2 regions of the Staphylococcus pseudintermedius genome follow, and region 2 is predicted to be linked to the other one. Evidence: predicted binding sites of a transcription regulator. Region 2 holds the regulator's gene; the other holds the start of a gene.
The links. The regulator Rex, encoded in region 2, represses fermentation and respiration genes when NADH is low (regulators of the CRP and FNR family bind a similar motif). The targets are predictions, from matches to a motif close to TTGTGAAATATTTCACAA.

Region 1: P3U61_RS05360 (citrate synthase) is a predicted target of Rex. The motif match lies at 4,531-4,548, and genes of this name have one in related genera.

The regions. Positions count from the first base shown of each region.
Region 1 is NZ_CP120150.1:1,127,652-1,136,137, forward strand. Features, by position in the region: gene P3U61_RS05345 (acetyl-CoA carboxylase carboxyltransferase subunit alpha) at 1-888, shown strand, start outside; gene pfkA (6-phosphofructokinase) at 1,452-2,420, shown strand; gene pyk (pyruvate kinase) at 2,439-4,199, shown strand; gene P3U61_RS05360 (citrate synthase) at 4,623-5,741, shown strand; gene icd (NADP-dependent isocitrate dehydrogenase) at 5,787-7,049, shown strand; gene P3U61_RS05370 (response regulator transcription factor) at 7,368-8,072, shown strand; gene pnpS (two-component system histidine kinase PnpS) at 8,073-8,486, shown strand, end outside.
Region 2 is NZ_CP120150.1:851,655-860,140, forward strand. Features, by position in the region: gene P3U61_RS03855 (ABC-F family ATP-binding cassette domain-containing protein) at 1-1,152, opposite strand, end outside; gene P3U61_RS03860 (redox-sensing transcriptional repressor Rex) at 1,304-1,951, shown strand; gene P3U61_RS03865 (sulfurtransferase TusA family protein) at 2,071-2,295, opposite strand; gene P3U61_RS03870 (YeeE/YedE family protein) at 2,320-3,405, opposite strand; gene P3U61_RS03875 (LacI family DNA-binding transcriptional regulator) at 3,637-4,584, shown strand; gene P3U61_RS03880 (sucrose-6-phosphate hydrolase) at 4,640-6,124, shown strand; gene P3U61_RS03885 (carbohydrate kinase family protein) at 6,128-7,072, shown strand; gene agrA (quorum-sensing response regulator AgrA) at 7,132-7,848, opposite strand; gene agrC (quorum-sensing sensor histidine kinase AgrC) at 7,862-8,486, opposite strand, start outside.

The DNA of each region.
Region 1 (8,486 bases), 280 kb from region 2:
GAAACGCAAGCGAAAAATGATGTCGATTTATCAGATGAAATCGAAATTCTTGAAGCCGCATTGCAAACAGAAAAAGAAAAGATTTACACTTCCTTAAAACCGTGGGATCGTGTTCAAATAGCAAGATTACCTGAAAGACCGACTGTACTCGACTATATTCCATACATTTTTGATGATTTTATCGAATTACATGGCGATCGTAACTTTAGAGATGACCCAGCTATCGTAGGGGGATTAGCCTATTTCAATGGTCAACCTGTGACAGTGATTGGTCAACAGCGCGGTAAAGATACGAAAGATAATATTTACCGTAACTTTGGTATGGCGCACCCTGAAGGTTATCGAAAAGCGTTGAGATTGATGAAAGAAGCCGAGAAGTTTAATCGTCCTATTTTTACATTTATTGATACGAAAGGCGCATATCCAGGTAAAGCAGCCGAAGAACGTGGTCAAAGCGAGTCAATCGCACGTAACCTTGTTTCAATGGCAGGGTTAACAGTACCTGTCATTTCAATTGTGATTGGTGAAGGTGGAAGCGGTGGCGCATTAGGTCTTGGTGTGAGTAATCGTTTATTGATGTTAGAAAACAGTACATACTCTGTCATTTCACCAGAAGGCGCGGCTGGTATTTTATGGAAAGACAGTTCTCTGGCTAAAATTGCTGCAGAAACGATGAAAATAACAGCATACGATTTGCTAGAATTAAACATTATTGACGAAGTGGTGAAAGAGCCGTTAGGTGGCGCGCATCATGACGTTGAGATGTTAGCGAAACGCATTAAGCAAAAGTTTACCAAGCATTTAGCATCGTTTGAACATATGACACCTACTGATATTAAAGAAGATCGTTTTGAAAAATTCCGCAATATTGGTTCGTTTGTTGAATAAGTCTATGTAAAAAGCATAGTATGAAGTCTCTGAATTATGAGACTTCATACTATTTTTTGATATACTTGTTTTGCTTATAGAGGCTATTAATTTTGAATTGAACTGTTTGATGAAAGGGCAGTCAAGTCATCAAGTGAATTAATCAATGCACTTAATAGGCATATCCTGCACGATTCACCATTTTCAATATGGCAATGAATCGTTACGTTCTATATTGATATACAAAAATAATTGTGTCATCTATAATAGTATGTGAAGAAATAAGCAAAGTTGTGCGTTGAATATCACTATGGAATATTTTTTAATTTTTAGTAGAATTATAGCAAAAAATCTTAAAATGCGCATTTTTGGGTATATTATTGATACACCATAGATTCAACAGTGTGTGATTTAAATTGCTTTTACAATTGAATGAAAGTGCTATGAAAACATGAAATATGGCGGATTGATGAATTCATTTGAATAAACCGTTTTCATTTGTTTTTGTATTTATTTATGATGGAATGCGCAATGAAATTGTGGTATTTTTAACATAACAACTATGCAAGAAAGGGTATGTCTACATGAAAAAAATTGCAGTTTTAACAAGTGGCGGAGATTCTCCGGGGATGAATGCAGCAATTCGAGCAGTTGTAAGAAAAGCGCTTTATCACAATATTGAAGTCTATGGTGTGTATCAAGGTTATCAAGGTTTAATCAATGACGACATTCGCAAACTCGAGTTGGGTTCAGTTGGCGATATTATTCAACGTGGGGGTACTTTCTTATATTCAGCACGTTGCCCAGAATTTAAAGAAAAAGAAGTACGCCAAAAAGGGATTGAAAATCTTAGAAAGCGTGGGATTGAAGGTTTAGTCGTTATTGGTGGCGATGGAAGTTACCGTGGTGCACAACGTATTAGTGAAGAGTGTAAAGAAATTCAAACGATTGGTATTCCAGGTACAATTGATAACGATATTAATGGTACTGATTTTACAATCGGTTTTGATACAGCGTTAAATACAATTATTGAATCTGTGGACAAAATCCGAGATACTGCTTCAAGCCACGCACGCACTTTTATCATTGAAGTTATGGGCCGTGACTGTGGAGATTTAGCATTATGGTCAGGTTTAGCTGTAGGCGCTGAAACAATCATTTTACCCGAAACAGAGACAGACATTAAAGATATCGCAGAAAAAATTCAACATGGTATTGATAGAGGTAAAAAGCATTCTATTATCATTGTTGCAGAAGGTTGTATGACGGGTGATATGTGCGCATCAGAATTAACAAAATATATTAATGTTGATGCACGTGTATCTGTGCTCGGCCATATTCAACGTGGCGGTAGCCCAACAGGTGCAGACCGAGTACTTGCATCACGTTTAGGGGGCTATGCTGTTGAGCTTTTACTTAACGGCGAAACGGCGAAAGGTGTCGGCATTAAAGACAACCGATTAGTTGCGACTAATTTTGATGAAATTTTTAACACTTCAGAACGTCAAATTAACCAACGTATGTTAGGTTTAACTGAAGAATTATCTATATAATTATAGGAGGCATTTCCAATGAAAAAAACTAAAATCGTTTGTACGATTGGACCAGCATCAGAATCAGAAGATATGTTAGAAAAGTTAATGAAAGCAGGTATGAATGTTGCGCGATTAAACTTTTCACATGGCTCACATGATGAACATGCAGCACGTATTCGTTCAATTCGTAAAATAGCGAAAAAGTTAGAGAAAAATATTGGTATCTTACTTGATACTAAAGGACCTGAAATCCGTACGCATGACATGAAAGATGGCATCATTACGCTTGAGAAAGGCTCACATGTCATCGTGAGCATGCAGGAAGTTGAAGGTACAGCGGAAAAGTTCTCTGTCACATACGAAAACTTAATTAACGATGTTGAAGTCGGTTCATTTATTTTATTAGATGATGGCTTGATTGAATTAGAGGTAGAATCTATTGATCATGCAGCAGGTGAAGTTCACTGTAAAGTTTTAAATACGGGAGAACTTAAAAATAAAAAAGGTGTTAACTTACCAGGAGTACGTGTCAACTTACCAGGTATTACAGATAAAGATGCGGAAGATATTCGTTTTGGTATCGAACAAGACGTTGACTTTATTGCGGCAAGTTTCGTTCGTCGTGCAAGTGACGTTTTAGAAATCCGTAAAATTTTAGAAGAAGTGGGCAACCGTACAATTAGCATTATCCCTAAAATCGAAAATCAAGAAGGTATCGATAATATTGAAGAAATTCTTGAAGTTTCTGACGGCTTAATGGTAGCCAGAGGGGATATGGGTGTTGAAATTCCACCAGAAGCAGTGCCGATTGTACAAAAAGATTTAATCCGTAAATGTAATAAGCTAGGGAAACCAGTTATTACTGCAACACAAATGTTAGACTCAATGCAACGTAATCCTCGTGCGACACGTGCAGAAGCGTCTGACGTAGCGAACGCGATTTACGATGGTACAGATGCGGTAATGCTTTCAGGTGAAACTGCAGCAGGGGCTTATCCAGAAGAAGCTGTTAAAGCAATGCATGATATCGCAGTAGCTGCTGAACAAGCTCAAAACTACAAGCAACTGTTATCAGACCGTACGAAACTTGTTGAAACTTCGCTCGTAAACGCAATTGGTGTATCTGCTGCACATACAGCCTTAAACTTAAGTGTTAAAGCGATTGTGGCTGCAACAGAAAGTGGTAAAACTGCGCGTACGATTTCGAAGTATAGACCAAAATCTGACATTATCGCAGTAACACCATTCGAAACAACAGCGCGTCAATGTACACTTGTATGGGGTGTATATCCAGTTGTTCGTGAAGGTAACTTTACTACAGATGAATTATTGAACAATTCTGTAGCAACAGCTATCGAAAGCGAACGTGTTGAAAACGGTGATTTACTCATTATCATAGCAGGTGTACCAACAGGTGAATCTGGTACGACAAACTTGATGAAGTTACATCTTGTCGGTGAAGACTTAGCAAGTGGTCAAGGTATTGGTCGTAACTCAGCAGTAGGTCGTACAGTCGTTGTCAACAATGGTTCGGAATTAAAAGGTCGCGACTTAGACCAAGCTGTTATCGTGACACCATCAATTGACGAAAGCATTATCCCATATTTAGATCAGGCTGTAGCTTTAGTTACTGAAGAAGCTGGCTTAACTTCTTCAAGTGCTATCATTGGACTTGAAAAAGGTATTCCAACAGTTGTAGGTGTCAACAATGTCGTTGATACAATTCCTGATAACGCATTAGTTACAGTAGATGCGACGCAAGGTAGAGTTTATGAAGGTTATGCAAACGTACTATAATTTTTAAATAGATGATACGATATTAATTTTAAAAGGGTTGGTAAGGTGAATACGCCTTATCGCCCTTTTTTAAATGTAACGTTAAACAATTTTCTGGATAATAGTACGACTTTGGGTGTAAAAAGAGTTTAATTACACTCAAATTAATGTTTCTACAATTATACTCTGTCATCAAATCTTTTTATTATTAATGATAATGAATGCAAATGATGATGTGTTTTTTCTAAAATTAGCGATGAAAACATAAAAGAAAACGCTTTATATCAGTGTTTAAGAAATTAATGAAATCATTTTAACCCAATTATTATAAGATTATTCTGACATATGTCAGTTCTTAAAAAGTTCACAAAACGTATCATATTGGCTATAATAGTTATTGAAAGCCATTACAAAGAACGAATATAAAGTAAAGGGGAAATTCATATGGCAGAATTAATGAGAGGTCTAGAAGGGGTAATCGCAGCTGAAACAAAAATCAGTTCAATTATCGATAGCCAACTTACATATGCGGGCTACGATATAGATGATTTAACTGAAAATGCACAATTTGAAGAGATTGTTTTCTTATTGTGGAATTATCGATTACCCACGAAAAAAGAATTGTCAGAATTAAAAGAAAAATTATTTGAGTATATGACTTTAAATCCAAGAATGTATAGTCATTTTGAAGAATATACGACTGATAAAGTACATCCTATGACGGCTTTACGTACATCGGTTTCTTATTTAGCACACTTTGATGAAAATGCCGATGATAACGATGAAGAAGCATTACAAGAGCGTGCGATTCGTATCCAAGCCAAAATCGCATCACTCGTCGCTTCATTTGCAAGAGTAAGAGAAGGTAAAGAACCGGTTAAGCCTGATCCTGCTTTAAGTTATGCAGCAAATTTCTTATATATGCTTAGAGGCGAAAAACCGACTGATGTTGAGGTAGAAGGCTTTAATAAAGCATTGATTTTACATGCGGATCACGAATTGAATGCGTCTGCTTTTACAGCGCGTTGTGCGGTGTCATCATTATCAGATATGTATTCAGGTGTCACTGCTGCCGTATCATCATTAAAAGGACCGTTACATGGTGGTGCAAACGAACGCGTCATGCAAATGTTGACTGAAATCGGATCAGTGGACAACGTTGAAGGCTACTTACAAAAAGCATTTGCAAATAAAGATAAAGTAATGGGCTTCGGTCACCGCGTGTATAAAAATGGTGATCCACGTGCGAAATACTTGAAAGAAATGAGCCAAAAAATCACTAATGAAACTGGACAAAGTGAATTGTTCGATGTTTCTGTTAAAATTGCAGAAATCATGAAAGAAGAAAAAGGATTATTACCTAACGTTGACTTCTACAGTGCGACAGTATATCACAGTATGGGCATTGATCATGATCTCTTTACACCAATTTTTGCGGTAAGTCGTACATCTGGTTGGACTGCGCACATCTTAGAACAATTAAGAGATAATAGAATTATGCGTCCTCGTGCAACATATATCGGTGATGTTAACCGTAAATATGTACCGATTGAAGAACGCTAATGAAGTCTATATATTATAAAGTTTCAAAATTCGGAGGTATTAAACATGAGTGAAAAGATTGTAAAAACGGACAGCGGACTACAAGTTCCAAATCAACCTATCGTACCATTTATCATCGGCGACGGTATTGGGCCCGATATTTGGAAAGCAGCAAGTCGTGTCATCGATGCTGCCGTAGAAAAAGCTTATGCCGGTGAGAAAAAAATTGACTGGAAAGAAGTATTAGCCGGTCAAAAAGCATACGACCAAACGGGTGAATGGTTACCAGCAGAAACGTTAGACACAATTAAAGAATATTTAATTGCGATTAAAGGACCATTAACAACGCCAATCGGTGGCGGTATCCGTTCATTAAACGTAGCGCTACGTCAAGAATTAGACTTATTTAACTGTTTACGTCCAGTGCGTTGGTTTAAAGGTGTACCTTCACCAGTGAAACATCCAGAACAAACGGACATGGTCATCTTCCGTGAAAATACTGAAGACATTTACGCAGGTATCGAATTTAAAGAAGGTAGCGAAGAAGTTAAAAAAGTGATTGATTTCTTACAAAATGAAATGGGCGCTAAAAATATTCGCTTCCCTGAAACTTCTGGAATCGGTATTAAGCCAGTATCTAAAGAAGGGACAGAGCGTTTAGTACGTGCAGCCATTCAATATGCAATTGATAATAACCGTAAATCAGTAACACTTGTGCATAAAGGGAACATTATGAAGTTTACTGAAGGTGCGTTCAAACAATGGGGTTATGATTTAGCGGAAAATGAGTTCGGCGATCAAGTATTTACATGGCAACAATATGATCGTTTAGTTGAAGAAAAAGGAAAAGACGAAGCGAACAAAATTCAAGATCAAGCTGAGAAAGATGGCAAAATCATTATTAAAGATTCTATTGCAGACATCTTCTTACAACAAATTTTAACACGTCCAGCTGATCACGATGTTGTTGCGACAATGAACCTTAACGGTGACTATATTTCAGATGCATTAGCTGCGCAAGTCGGTGGCATTGGTATTGCACCAGGTGCGAACATTAACTCTGAAACAGGTCATGCAATTTTCGAAGCGACGCACGGGACAGCCCCGAAATATGCTGATTTAGACAAAGTGAATCCTTCATCGGTATTACTTTCAGGTGTGATGTTGTTAGAACACATAGGCTGGCAAGAAGCTGCGGATTTAATTACTAATTCTGTAGAAAAAACGATTGCTTCAAAAGTTGTGACATATGACTTTGCGCGTTTAATGGAAGGTGCAACTGAAGTAAAAACGTCAGAATTTGCAGATGAATTGATTAAAAATTTATAATAAGTTGATTAAAAGGCCGGGAATTTCCTGGCCCTTTATTTATGTTAAAAGCACGAATGAAATTCAAACATTGGATAAAGTCTATAGTCAAAAACACTTCCTTATCCATGCGCTGTTTTGAGATAATTTTCTCAGAAGGCTGACACTTCTGAGGGATAAAGTTGAAATCAAAATGGTGTCTTTTAAGTTTTGTAGAGGGGATGAGAATCTTTGATTTTTTACGCGAAAGTTAAGTTATTGTAAAGATGCTAAAAGATATATTATTTTTAAGACTATTTTAAGGTATAATGAAGTTAATCATAATAAGGAGGTACATATATGGCTCAAAGAGTGCTTGTCGTTGATGACGAACAATCCATTGTCACTTTGCTAAAATACAACCTCGAACAATCAGGTTATGTCGTTGAAGTGGCTCAAGATGGAGAGGAAGCGTTACAAAAAGAAAAAGAAACGAAACCCGACTTGATTGTATTGGATGTGATGTTACCGAAAAAGGATGGCATTGAAGTATGTAAAACGATTCGCTCAGATAAAAACCAAGTACCTATTTTAATGTTAACTGCAAAAGATGATGAATTTGATCGTGTGCTTGGTCTAGAGCTTGGCGCTGACGATTATATGACTAAGCCTTTTTCACCGAGAGAAGTAGTCGCACGTGTGAAAGCCATTCTTCGTCGTTCATCATTAGTGAATCATGTACAAAAAGAAGAAGAGGATGAAGATATTGTTATTGGTAGTATTAGAATTCGTCCTGACTTTTTTGAAGTATACCGCAATGATGAGTTGCTAGAGTTAACGCCGAAAGAATTTGAGTTGCTACTTTACTTAGTTGAACGTCAAGGTCGTGTCATAACGCGTGAACATATGTTAAATTCTGTGTGGAACTATGAATTTGCAGGTGATTCTCGAATTGTGGATGTACATATTAGTCATTTGCGAGATAAGTTAGAAGAAAATCCGAAGCAACCTCAGTTTATTAAAACAGTTCGCGGTTTAGGATATAAATTGGAGCGTCCTAAATAAATGATTAAATTTTACCATAAACTTTTAATCATACTTACAACAATCACTGTTGTAAGTTTTCTCATATTAGGCTTTATTGTACATAATAGTATTTATACGAAAACCGTTGAATACGAGAAGAAATCGCTTCTTAAAGATGCTGAACAAATTCTTGCATTTTATAAAGCGGGAAATAATCAACACATTCAAGAACTCACCAATCATTATCATAGTAATATTAAAATCATTGAAAATGATCAAACGACGGAGTTTAAAGGGGAGCGGAAACTTTCGATAGCAGAACGTCAAGATAGTCTTTTGCGGCAACTTAACACGAGAAATCCGATTTATCAACTCGATGGGAAGCAAGGCTATTATTGGTTTGGACATCAACAAGGTGAGACGACGATACTCATCACAGGTCATTTCGATATG
Region 2 (8,486 bases):
ACCGGAGAGAGGGGGAAGTCGTTTCGCTAAAGTTTTAATTAATGTCGATTTCCCAATACCATTCGGTCCGATAATGCCAATGTGATCGCCTTTATTAATTTCAAAACGAATCGGTGCTGTAATCGGTGTACGATAACCTATCTCTAAATCTTGGATATGCATAACGTCATTGCCTGTATTGCGATCGAAATCGAATTGAATGTTCGCACTTCTCGCATCGAGCATGGGCTTTTCGATACGCGTCATTTTTTCTAACATTTTACGACGACTTTTCGCCATACCGCTTGTAGATGCACGGGTAATATTTTTTTCGACAAACGTTTCTAGTCTTTTGATTTCGCTTTGTTGACGTTCATACTCCGCGAGTCGCTTTTGAAAGTATTGATCACGTAACTGAATAAATTTTGCATAATTGCCGACATAATGTTTCACTTCGCCTAGAGAGACGTCATAGATTTGCGTCACAATTTTATCGAGGAAGAAGCGGTCATGTGAAATAATGACGATAGCACCTTTAAAATATTTCAAATAATCTTCTAACCATTCTGTTGTTGCCATGTCTAAATGGTTTGTCGGTTCATCGAGTAATAGCAAGTCTGGCTCACTCAATAACATTTGCGCGAGTGAGAGCCGTGTTTTTTGACCTCCACTAAAATCATTAATAGGTCGGTCGTAATCAGCCTCACTAAAATCAAGGCCATTTAACACAGTTTTGATTTTACTATCATAATGATAGCCTCCGAGTTGTTCAAATTCATTAGATAATTGTTCATATTTTGCGATATGCGTTTGATATTCCGTCGTTTCATAAGCTTCCGCATGTGCAGCAAGCCAGTCGGTTTCTTCTTGCATACGTTTGCCAATCGCTTTCACTTGTTCAAAAGGTTTTGCCATTTCTTCAAAAACTGTATTTTCAGTATTTAAAGTCATTTGTTGTGTTAAATAGCCGAGTTTTAGACCTTTGATTTTTGAGATGTGGCCTGAGTCATATGATTCTACACCTGCGATAATTTTCATCAATGTGGATTTTCCCGCACCGTTTCGACCTACGATACCAATGCGCTCACCTGTTTTCACTTCAAAATTAACGCCTTCAAAAATTTCTTCGCCATCAAACGATTTCGTAATCTGACTTAACTGCATTAAAATCATAGGGCATACTCCTTTCATTCTTATTTATTGTACAACAAACCCTATATGTATCAAATACTAAATGTTTCCTTATCATATAAATTAAGTTATAATTAAACACACACTGTGAAAGCTATCACATATATTAGAAATCATATCGGAGGACTTCAAAATGGGAAAATCAATGAACAAAATTCCTAGAGCGACTTTAAAACGTCTCCCTTTGTATTATAGATTTGTGAATACTTTAAAAGCGAAAGGCGAAGATCGTGTTAATTCAAAAGCCATTAGTGAAGGCTTAAATATAGATTCAGCCACAATACGTCGAGATTTTTCTTATTTTGGTGAATTAGGTAAAAAAGGTTACGGTTATAATATTGATAGTTTATTAGAATTTTTTAAATCAGAATTAAGTGATTCAGATATTATCAAAATTGGTATTGTCGGTGTCGGTCACTTAGGTACGGCGTTAATTTCTTACAACTTTTCAATACATGATGATATGACCATTACAGAAGCTTTTGACATTAGAGAAGACATTATCGGTACTACAGTCGGGGATATTACGATTAAGTCGATGGATGACATTAAAGAAACTATTGCTTCAGGAGAATTAGAAGTTGTTATTATTACGACACCTGAATCAGCAGCACAGGCAGTGACTGATCAATTAGTCGAAGCAGGTATCAAAGGTATCTTGAATTTTACGCCTAAACGTGTTCACGCGCCACAATCAGTACAAGTACATCAAATTGACTTAGGGATTGAACTCCAATCGTTACTCTTCTTTATGAAAAATTATGGTGCGACGGAAGGGTAAATGTTGACGAACTGAGCTTATAAACAATTGCTCTTTTTAGAGTTTGCTAATAATGACTAGATAACAAAAAAGCAACGTCCTTGTGAATAAGGCAGGCGTTGCTTTTTGTGTGTCAATCATTAAGCTTTTTGCACGGTAATGGTCCAAGAAGCATCACCTAATTGCTCGAATTCAGTAATGGGATAATTCTGTTCTGCTGCCCATTGAGGTATAGCTTCTGTAGCTTGTGTGCAATCGAAATCTATTTTTAACTCATCACCAATATTTAAATCTTCCATTGTCTTTTGTGCTTCTATTAATGGGAAAGGGCATACCATTCCGATAGTGCCTAATGTGTGTTTCATTTTTTATCACCTTTCTTTAATGATTTAATGAGATGCGCTTGCTGAAGTACTCGCAATTTGCGTTTGACGTCGCGCGGCATTTAATGGTTTTACAAATAAGAAATAACTCATGAACCATGTCCCTAGTATTATTGAAGCTAAACCTAACCATCCTTGCCATGAAAGTGCTGCTGTAGCAACTAAGCCATTACCGATAGAGCAACCTCCAGCGACTGCCGCACCAAAACCCATAAAGGCGCCGCCAATGGCACTGTTGCGAATGGTTTTAATATCCGGTAAACGCCATTTGAACTCTTTTGCACCACGCGCAGCAACATAAGAACCTAAGAAAATGCCTAAAACAAGAAAGACGCCCCAATCGATTAGAGATAAATCCCCTGTAGTTAAAAATTGTATGATATGTGCAGAAGGTGTTGTAATACCTAAACCACCTTCACGCCCGGTTGAATAACTCATCGGCCAAGCAATTAACGCAATGAGTCCTACTGCAATTGCTGCAACAAATGGATGAAATCGTTTTTCAAATAAAAAGTAACGTACACCTGTATAACGTGATTTTAATTTCGGAATCATTACTTTAGGTTTTGGCTTGCGTAAAGTTTTGATGACTAAAAATAGTGTAATACTTACTAAAGCGGTGATCCAAACCCAACTTGGTATACCAGTTGAAGTAGAAATATCTGCATTAGCGACAGTTGGGCTGTTAATCACATTTTTCAGTGGTAATAAAATGCCAAATTTTGAAATCGCAGCAAACAATCCATACATCACTAATGCGATCCAACTCCCTATAAGGCCTTCACCAGCACGATACCAAGTTCCCGTTGCACATCCACCAGCTAATACAATACCTACACCAAAAATAAATGATCCAATGATGGTGCCGATAATAGGGTAGGTACCATTATGTATAGTCAACACACCTATTGACGTTAAAACAAATAACCCGACCGCTTGAATTGAAATAGCAACCAGTAAGGCATAGAACATTTTATTGTTTTTTTGCACATACATATCTCTAAAGCCTCCTGTTAGGCAAAATCGTGTACGTTGCATCACGAAACCGAGTAAAACCCCAACAGTTAAACCGCTAATTATTGTCCACATCAAAATAACCCCTTTCCATATCCGACTATTTAAGTATGTATTATAAGGGATGCACAAAAAGAATGCAATAAAATCCGTAAAATAATATTCGAACATACGCATTGTCACTACATGATGAAATTGCTCACTAAGACTTGAATGTTAAATTTTATTTTTACACTGCATCGTATTTTATACAGTAATCGTGAGGGGTTTTATGATAAAATAGCTATTGAGACTGTGAGGTGATGAACAATGAATATACAGGATATCGCCAATTTAGCGGGCGTTTCTAAAAGTACAGTTTCAAGGTATTTAAATCAAGGATCGATTAGTTTAAAAACAAAGCGAAAAATTCAACACGTCATTGATACATACGGTTATGAACCGAACCAATTTGCTCAAAGTTTAAGAGCACAAAAAAGTATGATGATTGGTATTATTTTCCCGAGAATGTATTCTCATGCCGTGTCACAAACCGTTAAAGGGATTAAAGCGAAATGTGACGCATTTGGCTATCAAATGTTGTTAAATTTAACTGAGCGTCATGTGGAACAGGAACTTGATGCGCTGAAATCTTTTAAAAGAAGTAAAGTGGATGGCATTTTATTTATGGCGACTACTGTGACAGATGCACATATGGCTGTCATTCAAGAAATTGATAAACCAGTCATCATCATTGGCCAAGCACATGCATCGTTAAGTTCGGTTTACCACAATGATTATCAAGCTGGTCAACTAATGGGACGAGAAATTATGGCACAAGGGAAGCAACATGTCATTTATGCGAGTATTCAAGAAGATGACGTCGCGGTCGGTGAGCAACGTTTTCGAGGTTTGATTGAAGTGTTAACCGCAAATCAGGTGACATATGAGACATTGATGACATCGTTTGATTATGAAACCGCACTGCAATCAATTAAAGGTCAGCTTACCCAACAACCATCTGTGGCGTACGTCGGTGCGACAGATACGATTGCTTTGGCGCTCTATCAAGCGTTGATGCACGACCATATGACCGAACCGCCGTGGATTGCTGGTTTTGGCGGAGATCCTATGACACAAATTGTTCATCCAACGATTTTTACCCTACCTTATCAATATGAAGCGGCAGGACGTATCGCATTTGAACAATTACAGCTTCAAATGGAACAGCCGGACCTTATTCAAAGTTGTCAACTTGACGTGAATTCCAAATTATGAGGGTTTATCTCAAAAGAGGTGGAACCGTTACCAATGTGTTAAAAGGAGGTATATCATGGAGCAATGGAGTAGAGAAAAGCGTTATCGTAAGTATGAAGAAGCAACACATGAGGAAATGGAGTTATTAACGGCCAAAGTGAACCGCTCTCCATTTCGACAAACCTACCATATTCAGCCCCCAACAGGATTATTAAATGATCCAAACGGTTTGATCTTTTTTAATGGTCAATATTATATCGCACATCAATGGTTTCCACTAGGTGCCGTACATGGTTTAAAATATTGGCGGTTACTCACAAGCAACAATCTCGTACAGTTTGAAGATCTTGGTGTCGTATTACGCCCGGATCAAACGTTTGATAGTCACGGCGTCTACAGTGGGAGTGCATTTTCGTTTGATCAAAAATTGTATTATATGTACACAGGCAATCATCGTGACAATGAGTGGAACCGTCACAGTAGTCAAATCGTAGCAGAAGTGCAAGCAAATGGGTCAGTCCGTAAACTATTACCTCCAGCCATTCCGGCACCTCCTCAAGGGTATACACAACACTTTCGCGATCCTAAAGTGTTTGAGAAAGATGGGAAACTGTATGCATTGCTAGGAGCACAACGTGAGAATGAAACAGGGTGTGCCGTATTATACGAAGCTGAACGCCCTGAAGGACCGTGGCAGTTTAAAGGTGAAATTCAAACCCAATTAGAAGATTTTGGTTATATGTGGGAGTGTCCAGATTATTTTCAAATTCATGGAAAAGATATTTTGCTATTCTGTCCACAAGGCATAGAATCTGAAGGCGATGCGTATCAAAACATTTACCAAAGCGGTTACATAATGGGAACGTTAAATTTTGATACATTAGAATTTGATCATGGTCCGTTTATCGAACTTGACCACGGGTTTGATTTTTATGCCCCTCAAACGATGACTGATGAAGCGGGGCGACGTGTGTTAATTGGTTGGATGGGTCTACCTGACACCGAATATCCGACAGATGATGACGGTTGGGCACACTGTTTAACTTTGCCAAGAACATTAACGATTGAAGACGGCAAATTAAAACAAAAACCGCATATGCATTTAAGAAAGTTACGTAAAAATGAAGAAGTTGCGCTCGGTTATGCGAACAAATTTATTAAACAACTCCATCCTTATGAAGGAGTGCAATATGAGTTGGTCGTTGATATTTTAGAAAATGAGGCTTCTGCGTTTGAATTACAACTCCGTGCATCACGCAATGAATCCACAACGATTCGGTATGATACAACGACACGTCAGGTTTCACTGGAGCGCTTTGATAGTGGGGCATTACCGTATCCAGTTGAAGGAACGATGAGGGTGACGCAATTACATACGGATTTGAAACAATTACGTATTTTCGTGGATACATCAAGCATTGAAATCTTTTGTAATGAAGGGGAACGAGTGTTGACGTCACGCATTTTCCCTAAAGCGACATCAAATAAGTTTAAAGTCGTCACAGATTCCGGTCAAATTTATTTGAAAATGACTAAATACGATATTGTGGAAGGAGGATAATGAATGAAACGTTTTTATGCAATAGGTGAAGCGCTCATCGATTTTATTCCTACACAAAGAGAGACGCCATTGAAAGATGTGACAGGGTTTGAACCGCAAGTCGGTGGTGCACCGTGTAATGTGGCTGCTGCTGTTCAAAAATTAGGTGGCAACAGTCATTTGATTACACAAGTGGGTGAAGACGCTTTTGGTGACAAAATCATCGAGACGTTACAAGCGGTTGAAGTAGACACCTCACATATTTTAACGACAAAAGAAGCGAATACAGCACTTGCATTTGTCAGTTTATCTAATGATGGAGAACGAGACTTTTCATTTTACCGGAAGCCGAGTGCAGACATGCTATATGAAGCTGAAAATATTGACACAATTGAGTTGCAACAAGGTGATTTAGTACATTTTTGTTCGGTAGCATTAGTTGACAGTCCTATGAAACGCGCACATGTGACATTACTGGATAAGTCGGAACAAGTCGGTGCGACCGTTGTGTTTGATCCGAATGTGCGCTTACCTTTATGGGATGACCATGATGTTTATTACGAGACATTGCAAGCATTTTTACCACGTGCACATGTTGTTAAAGTTTCAGATGAAGAACTCTCATTTGTTACACGACATGAGGATGAAGCGGAAGCGTTAAAATCACTGTTTGTCGGCAACGTGCAAGCGGTCATTTACACAAAAGGCAGTCGCGGAGCATCTTTAATTTTCGAAGATGGCTCAACAATTGAAGTGCCCACACCGCCAGCGCAAGTGGTGGATTCGACAGGAGCAGGCGATGCATTTATCGGTGCAATCAGTGCGAAATTATGTCAATCCGAGCAACAACCAATTGAGACATTACGCCAACACGGGCATGATATTTTAAAATTTGCACATCAAGTTTCAGGTCGCGTCGTGTCCCAATATGGCGCCATTTCAAGCTTACCAACATTAGAAGAACTTTAATTAAAAAGCCAATCTCCCACCTATCCGGGAAATTGGCTTTTTAATGCGATATATAGCTTTTAAATTTTCTTCAAATTACGCACCGACACGTAACAAAATTCTTCATTTTTGAAATAAGCAATCCGTTCTTTCGTATCGACACTTGTAATATTTCTTCTGTTTAGCACATAACTGTTGTGGCATCTGAAGAATCGATCATCGAGTTGAGCTAACTCTTTCAAATTGCCGTAAAATTCGATTTGACGATTGTCTAAATGCGCGATTAAACGATGTGACTTCGGTGAAGACTCGAAAAACATCACGTCGTCATAGTTCACGTAAACCGAGCTTGTTCCACGTTTGAGTTCCAAAGTTTCAACAGTATGATCTTTTGTTAATAAATCAAGCCGTTTTAATGCTGTTTCTAAACAATCGATAATGCGTGTCCTTAATTCTTCAGGATCATCTTTAAAAATAAAATCCATGGCAGCCACTTTATAGACAAACGTCAAGTACGTCAGCTCACTATGACTCGTCACAAAAATAATATTCCCAACAGGATCGTGCTTACGAATTTCGCTCCCTAATTTAATCCCGTTAATATCAGACTCTAATTGAATATCTAAAAAGTAGCAGCCAATATCAGTCATGTTTTTAGAAGTTTCTAAGATAGCATAAGGGTCATTGGTAGCAAGCTCAATTTTCATCGGCTTCTCTTCAATCATAATATAGTTTTCAATAATGGACACCATACGTTCGCGTTGTTTAGGATCATCCTCACAAATCAAAATTTTCATGATACACACATCCTTATTCATAATCGTTCATAATCTCTAGTTTTTGAATAAAATAATGGTTTTCGATCGTCGTATCAAGGAATACATTGTCCGTTTGATCAATAATCTCTTTTAATGTTGTTAATCCTATACCTCGATTGTTTCCTTTAGTTGAAAACCCATCCTGGAACAAGGTATGTAACTTAGGCATATCTTTTGGCGCTTTGTTCATAATAATAATCATTACGGACTCATCCGTCTTAATAAATGCGATTTGAATGATAGGGTCCTCTATCGTGTTGGAAGCTTCTATCGCATTATCCATAATAATACCTAACACACGGCTGAGTTGAATCGCATCCATATCAATTTGCGTGATTTCATCCGCCACTTCAACAGTGATTTCAATATTATTTTCTTGCGCTTGTAAAATTTTAGTCGTAATTAAGCCTTTAATTTCACGGACTTTTAGATTCTCAATACCATTCAGTCGCATCGTATTGGATTCAAATTCGCTTTTTAAAGGACTAATATGTTCATGGTAATATTGCTTCAAACCTTCTAAATCATCTTCACGTAAATATTCGGACATCGTTAATAAAATATTCGTATAGTCATGTCGGAATTTACGCATTTTGTTGTTAATTTTTTCAATTTGT